Regions from separate parts of the Alistipes dispar genome, predicted to be linked through region 3. Evidence: riboswitches for the same ligand, from Rfam matches in the RefSeq annotation. Region 3 holds a riboswitch; each other region holds the start of a gene.
The links. A riboswitch is a leader RNA that binds a small molecule or an ion and turns the genes downstream of it on or off. The one in region 3 is predicted to bind cobalamin.

Region 1: it holds a riboswitch for cobalamin, as region 3 does, so the genes downstream of both, FME97_RS12035 (DUF5074 domain-containing protein) here and FME97_RS01190 (anaerobic ribonucleoside triphosphate reductase) in region 3, are expected to answer to the same signal.
Region 2: it holds a riboswitch for cobalamin, as region 3 does, so the genes downstream of both, FME97_RS08830 (hypothetical protein) here and FME97_RS01190 (anaerobic ribonucleoside triphosphate reductase) in region 3, are expected to answer to the same signal.
Region 4: it holds a riboswitch for cobalamin, as region 3 does, so the genes downstream of both, FME97_RS08855 (DUF5074 domain-containing protein) here and FME97_RS01190 (anaerobic ribonucleoside triphosphate reductase) in region 3, are expected to answer to the same signal.

Annotation. Positions count from the first base shown of each region.
Region 1 covers NZ_AP019736.1:2,884,345-2,888,997, forward strand. Annotated here, with positions in the region: gene FME97_RS12030 (PKD-like domain-containing protein) at 1-274, opposite strand, end outside; gene FME97_RS12035 (DUF5074 domain-containing protein) at 288-2,270, opposite strand; cobalamin riboswitch at 2,462-2,685, opposite strand; gene FME97_RS12040 (sensor histidine kinase) at 2,865-4,589, opposite strand; gene FME97_RS12045 (sensor protein KdpD) at 4,591-4,653, opposite strand, start outside.
Region 2 covers NZ_AP019736.1:2,096,188-2,100,840, reverse strand. Annotated here, with positions in the region: gene FME97_RS08845 (ABC transporter substrate-binding protein) at 1-877, shown strand, start outside; gene FME97_RS08840 (adenine nucleotide alpha hydrolase) at 890-1,600, shown strand; gene FME97_RS08835 (cob(I)yrinic acid a,c-diamide adenosyltransferase) at 1,612-2,148, opposite strand; gene FME97_RS08830 (hypothetical protein) at 2,145-2,516, opposite strand; cobalamin riboswitch at 2,952-3,148, opposite strand; gene FME97_RS08825 (DUF2284 domain-containing protein) at 3,235-3,807, shown strand; gene FME97_RS08820 (TrpB-like pyridoxal phosphate-dependent enzyme) at 4,109-4,653, shown strand, end outside.
Region 3 covers NZ_AP019736.1:214,034-218,686, reverse strand. Annotated here, with positions in the region: gene FME97_RS01210 (thioesterase family protein) at 110-484, shown strand; tRNA gene FME97_RS01205 (tRNA-Gln) at 631-701, opposite strand; gene FME97_RS01200 (GlsB/YeaQ/YmgE family stress response membrane protein) at 1,053-1,310, opposite strand; gene FME97_RS01195 (TIGR03905 family TSCPD domain-containing protein) at 1,395-1,643, opposite strand; cobalamin riboswitch at 1,763-1,962, shown strand; gene FME97_RS01190 (anaerobic ribonucleoside triphosphate reductase) at 2,013-4,400, shown strand.
Region 4 covers NZ_AP019736.1:2,102,072-2,106,724, forward strand. Annotated here, with positions in the region: gene FME97_RS08850 (TonB-dependent receptor) at 1-1,137, opposite strand, end outside; gene FME97_RS08855 (DUF5074 domain-containing protein) at 1,152-2,219, opposite strand; cobalamin riboswitch at 2,338-2,549, opposite strand; gene FME97_RS08860 (ArnT family glycosyltransferase) at 2,568-4,322, shown strand; gene FME97_RS08865 (GtrA family protein) at 4,397-4,653, shown strand, end outside.

The DNA.
Region 1 (4,653 bases), 290 kb from region 3:
AAACCTTCCCGACGGTCTCCGCGCGGAAGACGAGCGACGGCTCCTCTCCGATCACCCGGCCGTCCACCGTCCAACTGAAACGGGCGTCGTCGGCGTATTCGTAACGGGGGCTGATGGTCAGTTCGCGCCCCGCCTTCACCGTGTACACGCCCGTTTCGCTGTCGAGCGCGATGACGGGAGCCGGAGACGCATCCGCCTCGATGACCCCGTCCCGGTTGCAGGCGGCGAACGACGTCAGAAGAAGACCGAACAGCGCGATCGCGGCTTTTCTCATCGGACTGCGCATATCATTTGCCGAGCCATTCCGACGTGTAACGATAGGCGAAGTCGATGCCCGCCGGGCTCGCGCCCTTCTGCGCGGAGTAGGAGAAACGGCTCTCCTGAACCGGCGAAGCGCCCGAGACGTCGTACACGCAGATATTCGAACTCACGTAATTCGACATGCCGACCCACAGTTTTCCGGTCGTCGGATGCTGGCCCATGATGCCGTAAACGGTCTCGCCGGCCGAAAGCCAGTGCACGTCGGCCGTTTTCGTCTCGTAGTTGTAACGTGTCACGGTGGTCGCGCTGAAGGAGTCCGTATCCACGAAATAGAGGTACGGACCGGTGAAGTCGGCGCACATGCCGACGGCAGGCGACCAGGTGGCCACGGGGAACCGCACGGCCTCGGGCAGTTCTTCATTCAGAATTTCGCGGCCCTCGTGGTCGATGCCCACGATCTTCGCCGCGGAGGTGAAATCGGCGCCCATGTTCTGATTGCCGGTAAAGGTTCCGGCCAGCGCGAAATAGATATTGCCGTCGGCGCCCTTGACGACACCTTTGACCTGACGGCCTTCGTAAGTAATCCGCTTCTCGACGGCATCCGTCGCCGGATCGACGATGACCAGACTGTGGCCGCATCCGGCAAAAAGCTTGCCGCGGGAGAGGACCATGCGGGTCTTGACGGCCCCTTCGGTGGAGAACGCCCCGAAAGTACCCTCCACCGTGGCGCCCACCTCGACGGAACCGTCGCCCAGCGTCAGCGCGCAGATGCCCGACGTGGCTTCCATGCCCGACTCGGAATACTGCACATAGGCCTTCGTCGGACTGACGACCACCAGATGCTGCGGCCATGTATCCTTGCCCTCGGGAGTTTTGATAACCAGCGGATCGGCATACTCCATGCGCATCGTCCGGGCGTCGCAGACGACGAACCGTCCGGCCCCGTTCATCGAACCGCCGTTCTGCGTAAGCAGGTAAATCCGGTCGTTGGCCATGAACATATCCTGCACGACATTGCCGATCTCCTTGCCGCCGTTGGCCTGCTCGAACACCTCCTCGTACTCCTTGCCGGACTTGTCGTACCAGACCAGCATGCCGTTGGCCGAGGTCATGTTGCCCTCGCAGACGACGAACGTGCCTCCGGCGTCCGTGAAATCCACCGAAGCGCACACCTCGGCCGAAGCGAACACCGTCTCGCCCGTGGCGCGGATACCGATCAGCGTGACGATGCCGCCGGCATACGAAACGCCATCCGAAGCGGCCGGAGCCTTCAGCGTGACGCTCCTGCCAGCCAGATCGAACGATGCCGTCCACCCTTCGGGGACGTTCATGAAATCGGCCGTGGTCACGTCGGCCACACGCAGCGACAGCGTCCTCCGCTCCCCGAAACCGAACACGAAGCAACCGCGGCCGTCCTCCGACTGCACGAAACCGAACACGGCCCCGGTCTTCGGTATGACGATCGTCTGCCCGTCGGTCAGTTCGAAAACGACCTCGGTCTCCCCGTCGGTCACCGACCTGAAGAAGGCGTCGCCGTCCTTGCCCGAGGCTTTGACCTCCTTGCCCGAAGCGTCCTCTACACGCACGCCGTCAACGGTCCAGTACCCCTCGGCATCCACCGCCAGCTCGGGCGCCTCGCCCGATACGGGAATCCTGTTCCCCTCGTCGTCCGTCAGGAAATTACCCTTGCCGCCGAGGGTCCAATAGTAAACGCCCTCGACGCGGTCGATACCGATGACCGGGGCGTCTGCCCCGTCGGCGATCGTCACCGAAGTCTTGTCGCTGAAGACGATCGTGCACCCCTCGTCGGTCTCGACGACCTCCGAGATCGTCTTGTTCTTCTCCAGCGCATCGACGACCGTCCGCAGCGAGGAGACCTTCTCGTTGAGCGCCGCCAGTTCGTTCCTGATCCCGTCGATTTCCGCCCAAAGGTCGTCGTCGTCATACGAACAGCTCCACGTCGCCATGCCGAGCATGGCGAGCATCAGAAGTGTAACCAGTTTTCTCATTCCTTCCGTTTTTTAAGTTTGACATATCCGATAAAAAAATCAGCCGCATCCTCCTGGCAGGATACGGCGGAAAATTCAAAACGGACATTCGCACACCTCCGAAATTTCGCGTTTCGCGACCGGGACGGGCCGGACGGCAGGGGGAAAATCGCTGTTCTGATTCTCGCCCGTAGTCCCGCAGGCAACAAATCCTCTGTAAAATGCGAAAGGCAGGTCTTCTGACTCGTTCCGGTTCCGCGCCTTCCCGGCCGCGCCTGCGGCCAGTGGCAAAGATTGCGAAACCTCTCGTGCTCCTTCACGGAGCGGAAACTCACAGCAACGGGTATTGTCGCAGACTTTCACTGCGTTCCCTTTTCATTCCCCGCCGCGGCCCGTCGCCGGGTGCGGAAAGGAAACCTTTGCGAAGACAAACATAGGCTAAAAAAACGAATCCGACAAGATTTTTCCGATTTTTTTCATCGCTCCGGCCGCAGAGGCCCGGCACGGCGTTCCGCGCCGCCGTGCGGCAGGGGAGGGATGCACCGCGCGCCGCCCGCAAAAAACGCCGCCGGCTTTGTGCCGGCGGCGCCACCAAAAATAACACCAAAATCCGGATCAGGCCGGAAGGGAGATCGTAAAGCGACTGCCCTTGCCGATCTGGCTGTCCACGGTGATCGTGCCGCCGTGCGCTTCGACGAACTCCTTCGAAATAGCCAGTCCCAGACCGCTGCCCTGCACCTTCGTGCCGGGAACGCGGAAATAGCGTTCGAAGATGCTCTTGTGGTAGCGCGGGTCGATTCCCCGGCCGAAATCCTGCACGTAGATATTCACGACCTTGTCCTGCTGGCAGGCTCCCACGATGATGCGCGAATTTTCGGGCGAGTGGTGAATGGCGTTCGACAGGAGGTTCGTCACCACCCACGCGATCTTCTCGTTATCGACGAAGAGTTTCGAAATCTTCTCGGGGTATTCCACCTCCACGAAGCAGTGGAACCGCTCGGCGAGCACCTGCGTCGCATGCACGGCGTAGTCGATCAGCTCGATCGGCTTGACGATCTTGGGCATCAGTTTCAGCTTGCCCGACTCGACCTGCGTCATGTTGAGCAGCTCTCCCGTGATGTTGAGCAGCCGGTCGCTGCTGTCCTTAATGCTCGTTATCAGCGCCTTCTGCTCGTCGTTGAGCGAACCCAGCCGGTTGTCGCCGAGCAATTGGAGGCTCATCAGGATCGACGAAATGGGCGTCTTCATCTCGTGCGAGACGGTGGAGATGAAATTCGTTTTCGCCGAATCCAGCTCCTTGTAGCGCGTCACGTTGTTCAGGATGATCACGTTGCCGATGAACTGCTTCCGCTGCCCGCCGACCGGAACGATATGGAGCGGGATGTTCTCCATCTGGAAATAGCTCTCCTTGTTGTCGGCGTAGATCTTCAGCGGCTCCTTCTGTCCTTCGTCCTCCTTCGGTTCGGAGTAGAGCTCGCGGATCAGCCTCCGCAGCAGATCGTTGTTCAGAGCCACCTCCGCGGCCTTGCGGCCGATCACTTCGCCGCGCTTCAGATTCAGGATCGTGCACGCCTCGTCGTTCATGAAGAGGATGTTGCGCTCCGAATCCAGTCCGACGATCGGTTCGTGGAGGCTGTTCACGATCCCCTCGATGCGCTTCTTTTCGATCATGAGCGAATCGAGCGAACTGCGGCGGTATTCCGAGAGTTTGCAGGCCATGTCGTTGAACGACTCGGCCACCTCGCGGAACTCGCGGTTGCCCCCGAAGTCGAGCCGCTCCTCGTAGTTGTGGTTGGCGATCTCCGTGATGCCCCGCTTGAGCTTGTCGATCGGGCGCAGGATCACCGCCGGGAACTGCACGAGGAAGGCCGCGGCGAGCACTACGCAGAGGACCGCCATGACCGTCAGCCACCACACGGCGTCGGCCGCACGCGCCTCCATCTCGGAACTTTTCATGCGGATCGAAGCCATGTTGAGGTCCATGATCCGGTAGAGGTCGCTGCGGACGAGCCTTATCCGGTCCGGAGTCACCGTGTCCGTGAGGGCCGCGATGCGGCGGCCGAGCGACGCCGTGGCCTCGCTCTCGTCCACCTCCGTGATGTTCTGCCGCTGCAGGCTGAGGCTGCGGATGAGCGTCGCCCGCGACGAGGAATCCTGCGAGAGGCGGTCCAGCGACCGGAGCATCTCCTCGGCGTAATGCACCGAGTTGTAGTTGTCCGCGAGAATGTTCCCGGACGCGGCGGAGAGTTGCCGCACGTAACCGACGGAGAGTCCTCCGAGCAGCAGAATCAGGACGAACAACACGCCGATTCCCAATGTCAATCTGTATCGTAGGTTCATATCACGACAAAATGATTAAGTCGATGTTCATGCCCGCCAGCCGGTTGAGCAACCGGCGCATCCG
Region 2 (4,653 bases), 1.1 Mb from region 3:
CGAGGCCGGGGCGCAGCGCATCGTCTGCATGTCCTCGACCCACGTGGCGATGCTCGACGCCGTGGGGGCCGCACCGCGCATCGTCGGCGTCTCGGGCCGGGAGAGCATCGCCAACGGATACGTCGCCGCGCACCCCGACAGGGTCGGCGACGTGGGCTACGACGGCAACATGGACTACGAACGGCTCCTGTCGCTGCGTCCCGACCTGGTGCTGCTGTTCGGCGTGAACGGCGCCAGCCCGATGGAACCCAAGCTGCGCGAGCTGGGCATCCCGTTCTGCTATATCGGGGAGTATCTGGAGGAGTCGCCGCTCGGCAAGGCCGAGTGGCTCGTGGCCGTGGCGGAGACGATCGACCGGCGCGAGGAGGGCGAACGGGCGTTCGCCCCCATCCCGGAGCGGTACGAGGCGCTGAAGGCGAAGGTCGCGGAGTCCGCCGCCAGACCGAAGGTGATGATCAACACCCCCTACGGCGATTCGTGGTTCATGGCCTCGGCCGAAAGCTACGTCGCACGCCTCATCGCCGATGCCGGAGGGGATTACATCTACAGGGAGAACACGTCGAACCGCTCGCTGCCCATCGACCTCGAGAAGGCTTACCTGCTGGCCTCCGGAGCCGACGTATGGATCAATGCCGGCAGTTTCCGGACGCTCGCGGAATTCCGCGCACGGCTGCCGAAATTCGCCGGCGTTCCCTGCGTCCGCCGGGGCGAGATCTACAACTGCGACCGGCGCACGAACGCCGCCGGAGGCAACGACTACTGGGAATCGGGCGTCGTGCGGCCCGACGTGGTGCTGCACGACCTGATCGCCGTATTCCATCCCGAAGCGCTCGATGCCGCCGACCGGGAGATGCATTATTATCGGAAACTCGAATAACTCCCGACCGAAATGACCAGACACAAGGCCGTCTTCAACTGGAGCGGCGGCAAGGACTCGGCGCACGCCCTCTGGCGGGCGATACGGTCGGAGCGCTACGAAATCGTCGCGCTGCTGACCACCGTCAATCGCTCGACGCTCCGTTCGACGATGCACGGCATCCCGACGGAGCTGCTCCGGGCGCAGGCCGACCGCATCGGCATTCCGCTCCACACGGTCGATCTCACGCCGAAGGGCGACATGGAGGACTATTCGGCGGCGATGGACCGCGCCGTGCGCCGTTACCGCGAAGAGGGCGTGACGCACTTCATCTTCGGCGACATCTTCCTGCACGACGTGCGCCGCTACCGCGAGGAGCGGCTCGCCCCTGCGGGCATCGAGGTCGTCGAACCGCTCTGGGGCGAGAGTTCGGAGCAGGTCATGCGCGGTTTCCTCTCGTCGGGACTCAGGACCGTCGTCGTGACGACGATGGCCGACGGGCTGGGAGCCGAAGCCATCGGCCGGGAGATCGACGCCGCCTTCGTCGCTTCGCTGCCCGCAGGGACCGACCCCAACGGCGAGAACGGCGAATACCACACCTTCTGCTACGACGGCCCGATCTTCCGCGAAGCCGTCCCGTTCTGGCTCGGAAAGCCTTTCGCACAGAGCTACGACATCCGCCTCGACGACGGATCGGTACGCACCTACGGCTACTGGTTCGCCGACCTCCAGGCGGCCGAATGACGGCGGGGAGGTCAGCGGTCGATGCCGTCGCGCGAAAGGACGCCCTGCGCATAGTAGTGCTTCACCTCGCGCATCTCGGTCACCAGATCGGCCGCGGCGATCAGCTCCTGCGGGGCATAGCGCCCCGTCAGCACCGCTTCGGTCTGCGGCGCCCGGGCGGCGAGCGCCTCCAGCACTTCGCCGACGGACAGCAGGCCGCAGTCGAGGGCGATGGACACCTCGTCGAGGACGACCACCCCGTACTCCCCGCCGGAAAGCGCTTCGGCACACCGCCTCAGCCCCTCCCGGGCCAGCTCCGCATCGACCGCCTCCGGCTGCCGGCCGATGAAACAGCCGCGGCCGAACCGCTCGATGCGCACGCGCCCCCATGCGGAGTCCGTACCGTCGAACAGCCGTGCGATCTTCGTCTCGTTGTAAGCCATCGACTTGACGAACTGCCCGATATACACGTTCTTCCCGGCACACAAGGCACGCACGGCAAGGCCGAAGGCCGCCGTGGTCTTCCCCTTTCCGTCGCCCGTATAGACATGGACCTGCCCCCGCGTCATGGCTCCACCCCTTCGTGCGCGCAGACGAGTCCCAGGCGGGTCTCGACGATGCGGGTCAGTTCGTACTCCAATGCCTCCTCCCCGGCTTCGCCGCTCACGGAGAAGAACCTCCCGGGCTGCGAGCAGTAGTGCACGGCGCTGAAATCGTCGGCGCAGGAGACCACGACGGCATCGACCGACGCCCCGTACCGCGCCATACGTCCGAAGAAGTCCAGCCGCTCCCCGTCGGTGCGCAGAAGCGGCTGCAACAGCATCTTCCGCCCGCCGCCCGCGACAAACTCCCCGAACGAACGGCAGAGTCCGAACCCGTACCGCCCGGCCAGACGCCGGACCTCCTCTTCGGGAATTCCATAGAAAACGATCTTCATAATCATCGCATTTAAAAAAAGGCGCGGCGACCAATCTCCCGAACCGATCCGTTATGGCAGTAACGCGTCCGTTTTCCCCCGCCGCGCCTTTTCGGGTTCATCCGAAGCCAGTACCAAAAGCTGCGCCGCCTGCACCCGGATGGACCCGGCCAGCGTGCAGACCGTGGCACGGTCCTCCCACGTTCCGTCGGAGGCTGTCCGCCCGGTCGGACAGGCCCGTGCCGGCGGATCGAAACACCCGGACAGCACGCCGATCGGCGAGCAGCAGTCGGGCCGGCAGCGGCAGGACGGCGGCCGGCGCTCCGCAGGCGATCCGGACATAACCGCCCGAAACGGGCATCGGCACGACCCGCGGCCGACGGTCCGAAGACCGAACGAAACACATACGAATGTCAATTCTTCGCCGAAACCGGAGGCCTAACCCACGAGAGCGACCGGCATCGAATCGATCTGGCAGGTCTTCTGACTCGCTCCCGTCCCGACGCCTTCCCGACCCCTCGCGGGTCAGTGGCCGAAGATATTCGGAACTCACGGAGCATCACAGCAGCGGGACTGTCCGGGATTTGCACCCGATTCCCTTTTCATTCCGTCCTCCGCAGGAGGAGCGGAACACCAGATCCGGAGACAAAGATAGCGGTTTCCCGCGAAAAAGGCAAAAGGCAGGAAAATAATTTTCGCTCCGCGCACCGATGCCCGCGGAAACGACTAATTTTGCCGCATGAACGCATCCGTCCGCTATACGGCCGAGGAATTCGCCGTCGAGCTTCCCGCCGCCGAATACGCCGCCCGCTTCCGCGACGCGGAACGCATCGCCGCCTATTGCCGCCGATGCCCCAACTACGGCCGCAGCTGGGGCTGCCCGCCCTTCGCGAAGGACCCCGCGGAGGAGTGGCTGCGGTACGGCACGGCGCTGCTCGTCGCCGCGAAGATCACGCCCCGCGAAGAGGGACTCCCCCTCGCCGAGGCCGGGAGGCTGCTCCGCCCCGAGCGCATCCAGATCGAAAGGAGGCTCCTCGCGCTGGAGCGCCGCTACGGCGGACGGGCATTCTCCTACGTCGGAAGCTGCCTCTACTGCCCCGAAGGAAGCTGCACCCGGCCGGAAGGGCTCCCCTGCCGCCATCCCGACCGGGTGAGGCCGTCGCTCGAAGCGTGCGGATTCGACATCGGCCGCACGACCTCCGAACTGTTCGGCATCGAACTGAAATGGGGCGCGGAGGGAAAGCTGCCCGAATACCTGACGCTCGTATGCGGTCTTTTCCACGACGCCGGGCATGTCGCGTGGAAGGAGTGACGGCCACCTATATATAATGCCGCACGGCGCAACCGGAATCGCCGGGAAACCCTTTTCGGAGAAAACAGCGAAAATCCTGCCGGAAAATTTGCATTTCCGGAACCGATTCCCTATATTTGCGAAAACATGATCCGAAATCTGAACATACAGGCCTGGTGGTGGCGCTCATTGACTCTCGTGAACAATGAGTGCGGTCCGGCGTATGTATAGGTCAGCAGGAATCCCGAGCCACAAGCCCGTTGTTTACGAAAGTGAACAGCGGGCTTTTCTTTTGCACAAAACCCTTAAAAATCCACGATAAATGAAAACGAAGAAATTCTGCCTGACCGAGCGTCAGATGCCCGCCCAATGGTACAACATCGTAGCCGACATGCCCAACCGGCCGCTGCCGCCGCTGCACCCCGTCACCCGGGAACCCGTCACCCGGGAGCAACTGTCGGCCGTTTTCGCCGAGGAGCTGATCGAACAGGAAATGTCCGTCGAACGGTTCATCGACATTCCCGAGGAGGTACAGGAGATCTACCGCATCTGGAGGCCGACGCCGCTGGTACGCGCCACCGGACTGGAGAAGGCGCTCGACACGCCGGCGAAAATCTACTTCAAGAACGAGAGCGTCTCGCCCGCCGGCTCGCACAAGCCCAACACGGCCGTACCGCAGGCCTACTACAACTACAAGCAGGGCATCCGCCGCCTCACGACCGAGACGGGCGCCGGACAATGGGGTTCGGCCATCGCCTTCGCGGGACGGCACTTCGGCATCGACGTCGAGGTTTACATGGTCCGCGTGAGCTACGACCAGAAACCCTACCGGCGGCTGATGATGCAGACCTGGGGCGCGCAGTGCTT
Region 3 (4,653 bases):
TTGCGCATCCTGCGCATCCCGAATGCACAGGGCGCCGCCGGAGCGGATACGGTTCGGAGGCAAAGGTAATTCAAAAATCGTTTGACGTAACACCGAAAAGAGAGAGCGTATGTTGGAAAAGGGACTTTCCGCCCGGAGCACGACGACCGTAACGGCCGGCAATACGGCCGTTGCGATGGGTTCGGGCGACCTCGAAGTATTCGCCACCCCCGCGATGGTGGCCCTCATGGAGAACGCCGCGATGCGGGCCGTGGCCGCCGCGCTGCCCGAAGGGGCGACCACCGTGGGCGCCGAGATGAACGTGACCCATATCAAGCCCTCGGGGCTCGGGGCCGAGATCACGGCCACGGCCATCCTCGCTGAGGCGGAGGGGCGCAAGCTGACCTTCAACGTCGGGGCCCGCGATGCCGAAGGAATGATCGGCGAGGGGGTTCACGTGCGTTTTGTGGTGGACCGCGCGAAATTCATGTCCAGGGTGAAGTGACCCGGCCGGATCCTCGGGATCCGGAGCGGTTTCCCGCCGCCCTTTCCGCGGAGGCTTCCCCGTCCTCCGCGGAAAGGGCGGGGCGGCCGCCGGTTACGTGCGGAAATGCGAAAGGGAGAAGTCCTCGCGGACCTCTCCCTTTCGTGTTGAGCTGCCGGGATTCGAACCCAGAACGACAGAACCAAAATCTGCTGTGTTACCATTACACCACAGCTCAAACATTCGCTCGAAAGCGGCACAAAGATACGTAAAAAATCCCAATATCCAATTTTGTGCGGGCAGATTATCTTTTACGCTGGCTGATTGTCTGTCGTCCGCCGCATTTTCCGGATCGTCCGGCCGCGGGTCTCTCCGGAGCCGCGGGTCTCTCCGGAGAGGAAATTCCGCGGCGGATCGCCGCGGTGCGCTCCGGACTGCGGCGTCCCCGCCTCCCGTCCGGATTCCTTTCCGGGTCCCGGCCGTCCGGCACGTGCTCCGGTGCGGCCGGTCCGCACGACGTCGCGTCGTCGATGCGTCCGGCGAGGAGCTCCGTCGTCTCCCGGCGCCTCCCGGTCGTCGCGCCGCGGTCTCATGCCTTGCGCGCTTTACGGTGCGAGACGAGCGCTGCGATCCAGAGCAGCACGATCGCCCCGATGACGGCCGTGACGAGACTGCCCAGCGTGCCCGCCGCCACGAGTCCGAAGAGCGAGAGCAGCCAGCCTCCCAGCACGCCGCCGATGAGTCCGACGATCAGATTGACGATAAGGCCCGAGCCGCTGCCCTTGACCAGCAGGTTGGCGATCCATCCGGCCGCCAGCCCGATAAGCAGATACCATAGGAAATACATAGTCTTTCGTTTTTTGTGACGTGAAGACCGAGTGCAAAATCCGTACCCGCCTGCGGTTCCGGGCCGCGGTGCGCGTCCGCCGCGTCAGCGCGCCGTTTTCAGCGCGCAGGCCAACTGATCGGGGCACGAAGTTCCCTTGCCGCGGCAGTCGATGCCTTCGAGCCGTGCGATGGCCTCTTCGGCCCGCATGCCGCTGACGAGCGCCGCGATGCCCTGCGTGTTGCCGTGGCAGCCGCCCGTGAAGACGACGCTGCGGATCGTCTCTCCGTCGAGTTCGATGTCGATTTGCCGGGAGCAGGTTCCCCGGCAGGTGTAGGATATTTTCCGGATCATGAGTCGTAATTGTCGTTTGCGGCGCAAAGATAGCGCAATGCGGGGGAAGACGGGCGGAATCTTTCACAAAATGTTGAAAACTTCTGTGCCGGGGGCTTTGAATTGCTCCGGATTCTGCGGACCTTTGTCCTTGCGGAGGTTTCCCTTCGTCCGCCGGACGGAGGGATAAGAGGGAACCGGGTGCGAATCCCGGACAGTTCCCGCTGCTGTAAGCGTCATAGGCCGCAGACACGTCTCGAGCCACTGTTCCCTGCGGGGAGCGGGAAGGCGTCTGCGGATCGGCGCGAGTCAGAAGACCTGCCTCCGCGCAGCAATGTCCGGTCCTGCGGGGAAACGGGGCCTATTGTGAAACACATATATTCGTTTACAATGGATTACGCACAGATTTCCATCATCAAACGTGATGGCAAGACGGAGCCTTTCTCGCTGGAGAAGATCGTCCGCGCCATCACGAAAGCCTACCGTGCGGGCGGCATCACGGACGAGGAGCAGACCATCGCCCGTGTGGCGGCGGAGGTCGCCGGAGCGATTTCGAAGAACGAGATTTCGGTCGAGGAGATTCAGGACATGGTCGAGGAGCGGCTGATGCGCCTCAATCCCTCGATCGCCAAACGCTATATCATCTACCGCGAGTGGCGCAACGTCGAGCGCGACCGCCGTTCGTCGATCAAGGGGGTCATGGACGGAATCGTGACGGTGGAGAAGAACGACATCAACCTCTCGAACGCCAACATGTCGTCGCACACGCCCGCCGGGCAGATGATGACCTTCGCTTCGGAGATCACGAAGGACTATGCGCTGAAGTACCTCGTGGGCGTGCGCCACGGCCGCGCTCACCGCGATGGCGACATACATATTCACGACCTGGACTACTATCCCACGAAGACCACGACCTGCATCCAGTACGATCTGGAGGACATCTATCGGCGCGGCTTCTCCACCAAGAACGGTTCGGTGCGCACGCCGCAGTCGATCCAGAGCTACGCCACACTGGCCACGATCGTCTTCCAGACCAACCAGAACGAACAGCACGGCGGGCAGTCGATTCCGGCCTTCGACCGTTTCATGGCTCCGGGCGTACTGAAGACCTTCCGCAAGCATGTCGTCGATACGGTGTCGTTCCTTTGCGTGCTCAGAGGGGCCGGGGAGCCGGACCGCGGACGGCTCAAAACACTCTGCGCCGAACATCTCCCGACGATCGAGCTCTCCGACGAGCGGATCGCCGCGCTGGGCGGGGCCCTCGCCGATGCGGGGATCGGCCTTTCGGACAAGGAGCTGCGCGGTATCTGGGAACAGTCCTACAAGGCCACGCGCAAGGAGACGCATCAGGCGATGGAGGGATTCATCCACAACCTCAATACGATGCACTCTCGCGGCGGCAATCAGGTGGTTTTCAGTTCGGTGAACTACGGCACGGACTTTTCGCCCGAGGGGCGCATGGTGATCCGCGAACTGCTCTCCGCCACGGTCGAGGGGCTGGGGCACGGCGAAGTGCCCGTCTTCCCGATTCAGATTTTCAAGGTCAAGGAGGGCGTTTCGTGGTGCGAGGAAGACTATCGGGCGGCCGTCCGGGATTTCGACAAGGCGCTGGCGGGCGAAATCCGGTTCCGGACGCCGAATTTCGACCTGCTCGTCGAGGCGTGCCGCACGACCTCGGTGGCGCTGTTCCCCAACTTCATGTTCCTCGACGCGCCGTTCAACCGCCATGAGAAGTGGCGCATCGACGACCCGGACCGCTTCCGCTACGAGGTGGCCACGATGGGCTGCCGCACGCGCGTCTTCGAGGACCTGCACGGCGAGAAGACCTCGTGGGGCCGCGGCAACCTCTCGTTCACCTCGATGAACCTGCCGCGGCTGGCCATCGAGGCGGTGCGTGAGGCTTCGGACCTGATTCCCGACGGCAACAAGCACGCCATCCGCAAGGAGGCGCGCGAGATCTTCCTCGAATCGGTTCGCAAGACGGCCTCGATGATCGCCGAGCAGCTCTACGAGCGCTACCAGTTCCAGCGCACGGCCCTCGCGCGGCAGTTCCCGTTCATGATGTCGAACGATGTCTGGAAGGGCGGCGGCGCGCTGCAACCCAACGACGAGGTGGGCGACGTGCTGAAGCACGGCACGCTGGGCATCGGCTTCATCGGCGGCCACAACGCGATGGTGGCCATCTACGGCGAGGGGCACGCCACCTCGAAGGAGGCGTGGCAGACGCTTTACGATGCCGTTCTGACGATGAACCGCGTGGTCGAGGAGTACAAGGCCCGCTACGGACTCAACTACTCCGTGCTGGCGACCCCGGCCGAGGGGCTGAGCGGCCGCTTCACGCGCATGGACCGCAAGCGTTACGGCGAGATTCCGGGCGTCACCGACCGCGACTACTACGTCAATTCGTTCCATGTGGATGTCCGCGAACCGGTGTCGATCGTCGAGAAGATCCGCCTCGAGGCGCCGTTCCACGCCATCACGCGCGGCGGCCATATCACCTATGTCGAGCTGGACGGCGAAGCGAAGAAGAATCCCGTGGCGATTCTCAAGATCGTCAAGGTGATGCAGGATTCGGGCATCGGCTACGGGTCGATCAACCATCCGATCGACACCTGCCGCAAGTGCGGTTACCGCGGGGTGATCTACTCGAAATGTCCCGTCTGCGGTTCGGACAACATCTCGCGCATGCGCCGCATCACGGGCTACCTGACGGGCAGTCTCGAATCGTGGAACTCCGCGAAGCAGGCCGAGGAGCGCGACCGGGTAAAACACAGATAATCCGCTTTTGGCGATTATGTCTGTCGTTTCACTTTCCGCCCTCGCTTCTTTACGGCCTTCGGCCGTGTTTGCAAGTGCGACCCACCACCAAACCCCCGTCTTGGCGGGGGCTCTTCTGTTCGGGACACTCCGGCAGGGGCGGACATGTTTGGCGCATGTGCAACCCGCGCCGGGGACGGCGCGTGCCGCAGACGGCTCCGTCCGAATTCCTAAATCGTCTCCGCAGGAAATGTATATCTGACCCTGTTTTGCC
Region 4 (4,653 bases), 1.1 Mb from region 3:
GACGAAGTGCTGGTGCAGCGCGATGTCGGCCGTGAAGAGCCACTCGTCTCCCACGGCGTATTCTCCCGCCGCCTGCCCGTAGAAGGTGTCGATCCTGCTTCGGGAGCGGGTCATGGAGGTCATGATGCCGTTGCCCGGGTCGCGGCGGTAGTCGTAGGCCATCCATGTATGGATGTATCCGGCCTTCGCGCCGACCTTCCAGTCGCGGCGCAGGCGGTCCCACGAGAGGACGCTGCGGAGCGTGTGCTCCCGCTGGCGGTTCTCGAACCGGGTGTCGTCGGCGTAGTCGGTCGTCAGCAGCGGCAGTTCGCGGTTCGAGTTGATGTACCAGGCATTCAGTCCGAAGCGGTCGCCGCGGCCGGTGTTGTAATAGATCTCCTGCAGCACGTGCACGTCGTCGAACGCGCCGCTCTTGTTCCGCTCCACCGGATAGTACGACCCGACGATGTTCATCTCCTCGTCGTAGATGTTCTCCTTCTTGTCGCGGTTGCGGTATTTGTAGTCGTTCCGCGAGGACTGGTAAACGGCTCGGGTCGATACCTGCCAGTGCTCGTCGCCCCACGTGAGACGCAGGAACTCGTCGAAGGTGCGGTACATGCCGATTCCCTGGATGTATTGCAGGCCGAATCCGTCGGCGGCGGCCGGTGCGGTCGAGAGCTTCACCACGCCGCCCAGCGCCCCGCCCGCCTCATTGACCGACGACGTGCCGTGCAGCAGCGAGGCGTCGTCGATGAAATACGACGGGATCATCGAGAAGTCGGTCATGCCGAGCATCGGGTTGTTGATGCGCATTCCGTTCCACGTCACCTGCGTATGCGAGGGTCCTGTGCCGCGGAACGAGACCGTCGAGAGCGTCGCCCGGCCGTACTGCTTGACGAAGAGCGGGGAGTTGAACGTCAGCACGTCGGCGATCGACAGGGCGATGTTCTCCTTGAGTGTCACCGAGTCGAACGTCGTCCGTTCGACGCCGATCTCCTTCATCGGCCGCCGGCCCCAGATCGGAACCTCGCGGATGGCTATGTTCCGCTCGGGCCGGGCCTCCGCGGCGGCCTCCTGCGGCGGCTGCGCGCCGCCCTGGGCATGGAGCGCCGCCGGAAACAGCAGCGCCGCGACTATCCGAACCGTCGTCTTTCTCATACTTCCTGTATCCGTTATTTCCAGCAGAATGCGCCGGGGATGATTCCCACATAGAACCGGTCGATCTGTTCGCCCTCGGCCGTATAGCGATAGACGATACCCTGCTGCTGGTAGTCGATGGCGTCGGCCACATAGACGTCGCCGTTGTGCGGATCGACCGTCAGTCCGTAGTATTTCGTGTCGCGGTACTCGATGAAGGGGCGCACCGGCACGCGCTCCTCCTCCACCTGCATCCGCCAGATGTCCCTGTTGATCCAGTAGAGCGTGTCGCGCGTTCCGTTGAGCTGCACCTCCGAGGGCCAGTCGCCCAGCTTGAACCGGAACTGCTTCTCGACCTCGAACGTCGCCGCGTCGATGCGGTAGAGCGACGGGGCTTCGTAGCCGTAGGGCGACCCTTCGTAGCCGCCGTCGGTGATCGTCCACAACTTGTGGTTCTTGTCCATCACGAGCGACGTGGGCTGGATGCCGACCGTCAGTTCGTCCACCACCTCGTCGGTCTCGGTGTCGATCTTCAGGATGCGGTTCTGGTACGACCAGCAATTGACATAGACGTACTTGCCGTACTGCACCATCTGCTCCGTGGAGCCCGATTCCATCGTCATTCCGGGGCACTCGATGTAGCCCGTGATCTCGTAGCGTTTGGGATTGACGATGAAGATGCGGTTGTCCCAGATCTGCGTCACGTAGGCCTTTTCGTCCGAAAGGAAGTGGATGTAGCGCGGCGAGGTGAGGTCCGTGATGCGTCCCACCTCCCGGAAGGTGTCGATGTCGATGGCGAAGATGACGTGCGAATTGTTCACCACGATCCAGCCCACGCCGTCGCGGACGGTCATCGACTGCGCCACGTCGCCCAGCTTGAAGCCGTTGGCGCGGAAGAAAACCTCGTTCTCCACCCGTTTGGTCTTGGGGTCGTAATAGGAGAGCGTGGCGTTGCCGTACTGGAAATTTCCCTCGTTGGTGACGAACAGTCCCCGCCCCGAGGCCGAGAACTCCTCCGTCGTGCCGTAGTCCCACTTCATGCAGCCCGTGAGCAGCATGAGGCAGCCTGCGGCCGGGAGTGTGTATCGTATGATCCGTTTCATGTTCCGCAAACCGTTCGTTCGGTACGGCGGCGCGCCGGCGGGGCGGCGGGACGGTAGGGAGGGGAGACCGGAGAACGGTGCGCTCCGACGATCCGATTCCGACCCGAAACCCGCGGGTGCAAATCCGTACGGCAAGGCAGGTCTTCTGACTCGTCCCGTCCGCCGCGCCTTCCCGGTCTGTCCCAGTGGCAAAGAGTGCGGCAAAACAGTTTCTCCCCGCAGGGGAGGGGACTTACAGCAGCGAGCACTGCTCCGGATTCTCACCGGATTCCCTTTTCATCCGCGCCGCGGAGAACGGCCGGCGCGAAAACCTTGCGACCGCAAAGGTAGGGAAAAATTCGGAATATTTTGCTACCTTTGCGGTCCGATATGAAGGAGTCGCTCAAAAGATCGTTCGCCTCGCTCGGGGCCGACGGGCTCGTTGCCCTGTGGCTCGGGGTGTGGTGGTGCGCCAACCTGATCGAGGCGGGCTGCACGGAGCTGGCCAACGACGAGGCCTATTACCACATGTTCGCCCAGCGGCTCGCATGGGGCTATTTCGACCATCCGCCCGTGACGGCGCTGCTCGTGTGGCTCGGGGAGCGGCTCTTCGGCGGCGAGCTGGGCGTGCGGTTCTTCTTTACCGTGTTGCAGCCGCTCTATCTCTGGGCGTTGTGGAGGCTCGTCCGTCCGGCGGATGCCGTGCGGCGCGATGCGACGCTGTTCGTCATGCTTTCGGCCTCGACGCTCCTGTTGCAGCTCTACGGCTTTATCGCCGTGCCCGACGGGCCGCTGCTGGCTTCGTCGGCGGTTTTCCTGTGGACGTTCCGGAACTTCTCGGAGGGCCGCCGCCTCGCATGGCTCTGGATGGGTGCGGCGATCGCGCTGATGGCTTACAGCAAATACCACGGCGCCCTGGTGCTGCTCTTCGCCCTGGCGGCCAATCCGCGGCTCTTCGCCCGCCCGGCGCTCTACGCTTCGGGAGCGGTCGCCGCCGTGCTGCTCGTGCCGCACCTCGTGTGGCAGTACCACCACGACTGGGCTTCGTTCATCTACCACCTCTCGGCGCGCAACTCGGTTTTCCGTCCGGGCTACGTCGTCGAGTTCCTCGCCAACATGCTGGTGGTTTTCAATCCCTTCCTCGTGCCGATCTACGTGCAGGCATGGCGGAAGACGCGGCCGCAGTCGGCCGTCGGCCGGGCGCTGAAACTGCTGCCCGCGGCCTTCATCGGCTTTTTCCTCCTCTCGTCGCTGCGCGGCTACGTGCAGCCGCAGTGGGTGATCGTCTCGGTCTTCGGACTGATCTATGTCGCCTTCGCCTATGTCCGCCGCCATCCCCGCACGCGGCGGTACGCGATGGCAGCCGGCGGTGCGACCCTGCTGCTCGTCGCCGCCGTGCGTGTCGAGATGATCTTCAATCCGCTGGGACTCCGTTTCGAGGTCTTCGACAATTCCGAGAGCTACGGCGCCATCGCCGCCGAGGCGCAGGGCCGTCCGGTCGTTTTCCGCCACGGCTACGCCGTCGCGGCCAAATACGCTTTCTATACGGGCGGCGAAGCCTATTGCCAGCCCAATATCCGCTATCGTACGCACCAATGGCAGTTCCGCGACGACGACTCGCGTTTCGCGGGCCGCGAAGTGCTCGTCGAGTGTCCCCCCCCCGGGATAGCCGACACGACCGGACGCGTGCGGACCGTCCGGCTGGCGAACGGGCGCAGCTTCACGTGGTTCGTCGATCCGGATTTCCGCCCCGTGCGCAAGGTCGGCGTCACGATCGGAGGAATGCCCCGGCGCGTCGCTGCGGGCGATACGCTGCGGCTCCGGCTGTGCTTTTCGAATCCTTACGATTATGCGATCCGTGTGGGCATGGAGCCGCAGGGCGTGCGGCTGTCGATGCTCTGGAAGCACGGCCGCTTCCGCGTCGAGGAGTTCCCGCTGGAGGACCGTTTCACGATTCCGGCCGGCGGCGAGGTGTCGCACGAGGTGATCTTCCCCGTGCCGCAGCGGCTCTCCGGCGCGCAGTTCGAGGCGGGCTTCGCCCTGTGCCGCGAGGGCTATACCAACTGGTTCAACGGAAAACCCGTCCGGACGGAGGTCGCGGCGGCGGAATCCGGTAAAGAATGAAACCCGTCCCCCGGGAGGGACGACAATATGAGAACGGCGGGCGGTGTGCCGTCCGGTGAGAGAGTCAGTCAGTTATGATCGAACAGTTTTTGAAATTCTGCGTCGTGGGAGGTTCCGGTCTCTTCGTGGACTTCGGAATCACCTATCTTTGCAAGGAGTGGCTTCGCCTGAACAAGTATGCGGCCAATTCGCTGGGATTCCTTTGCGCCTCGACGACCAACTATGTCCTGAACCGTCTCTGGACGTTTCACAACGAGAATCCCGACATCGCGGGGCAGTACCTGCGTTTCCTGGGCATCGCGGCCGTGGGCCTGGCGATCAACAACGCTAC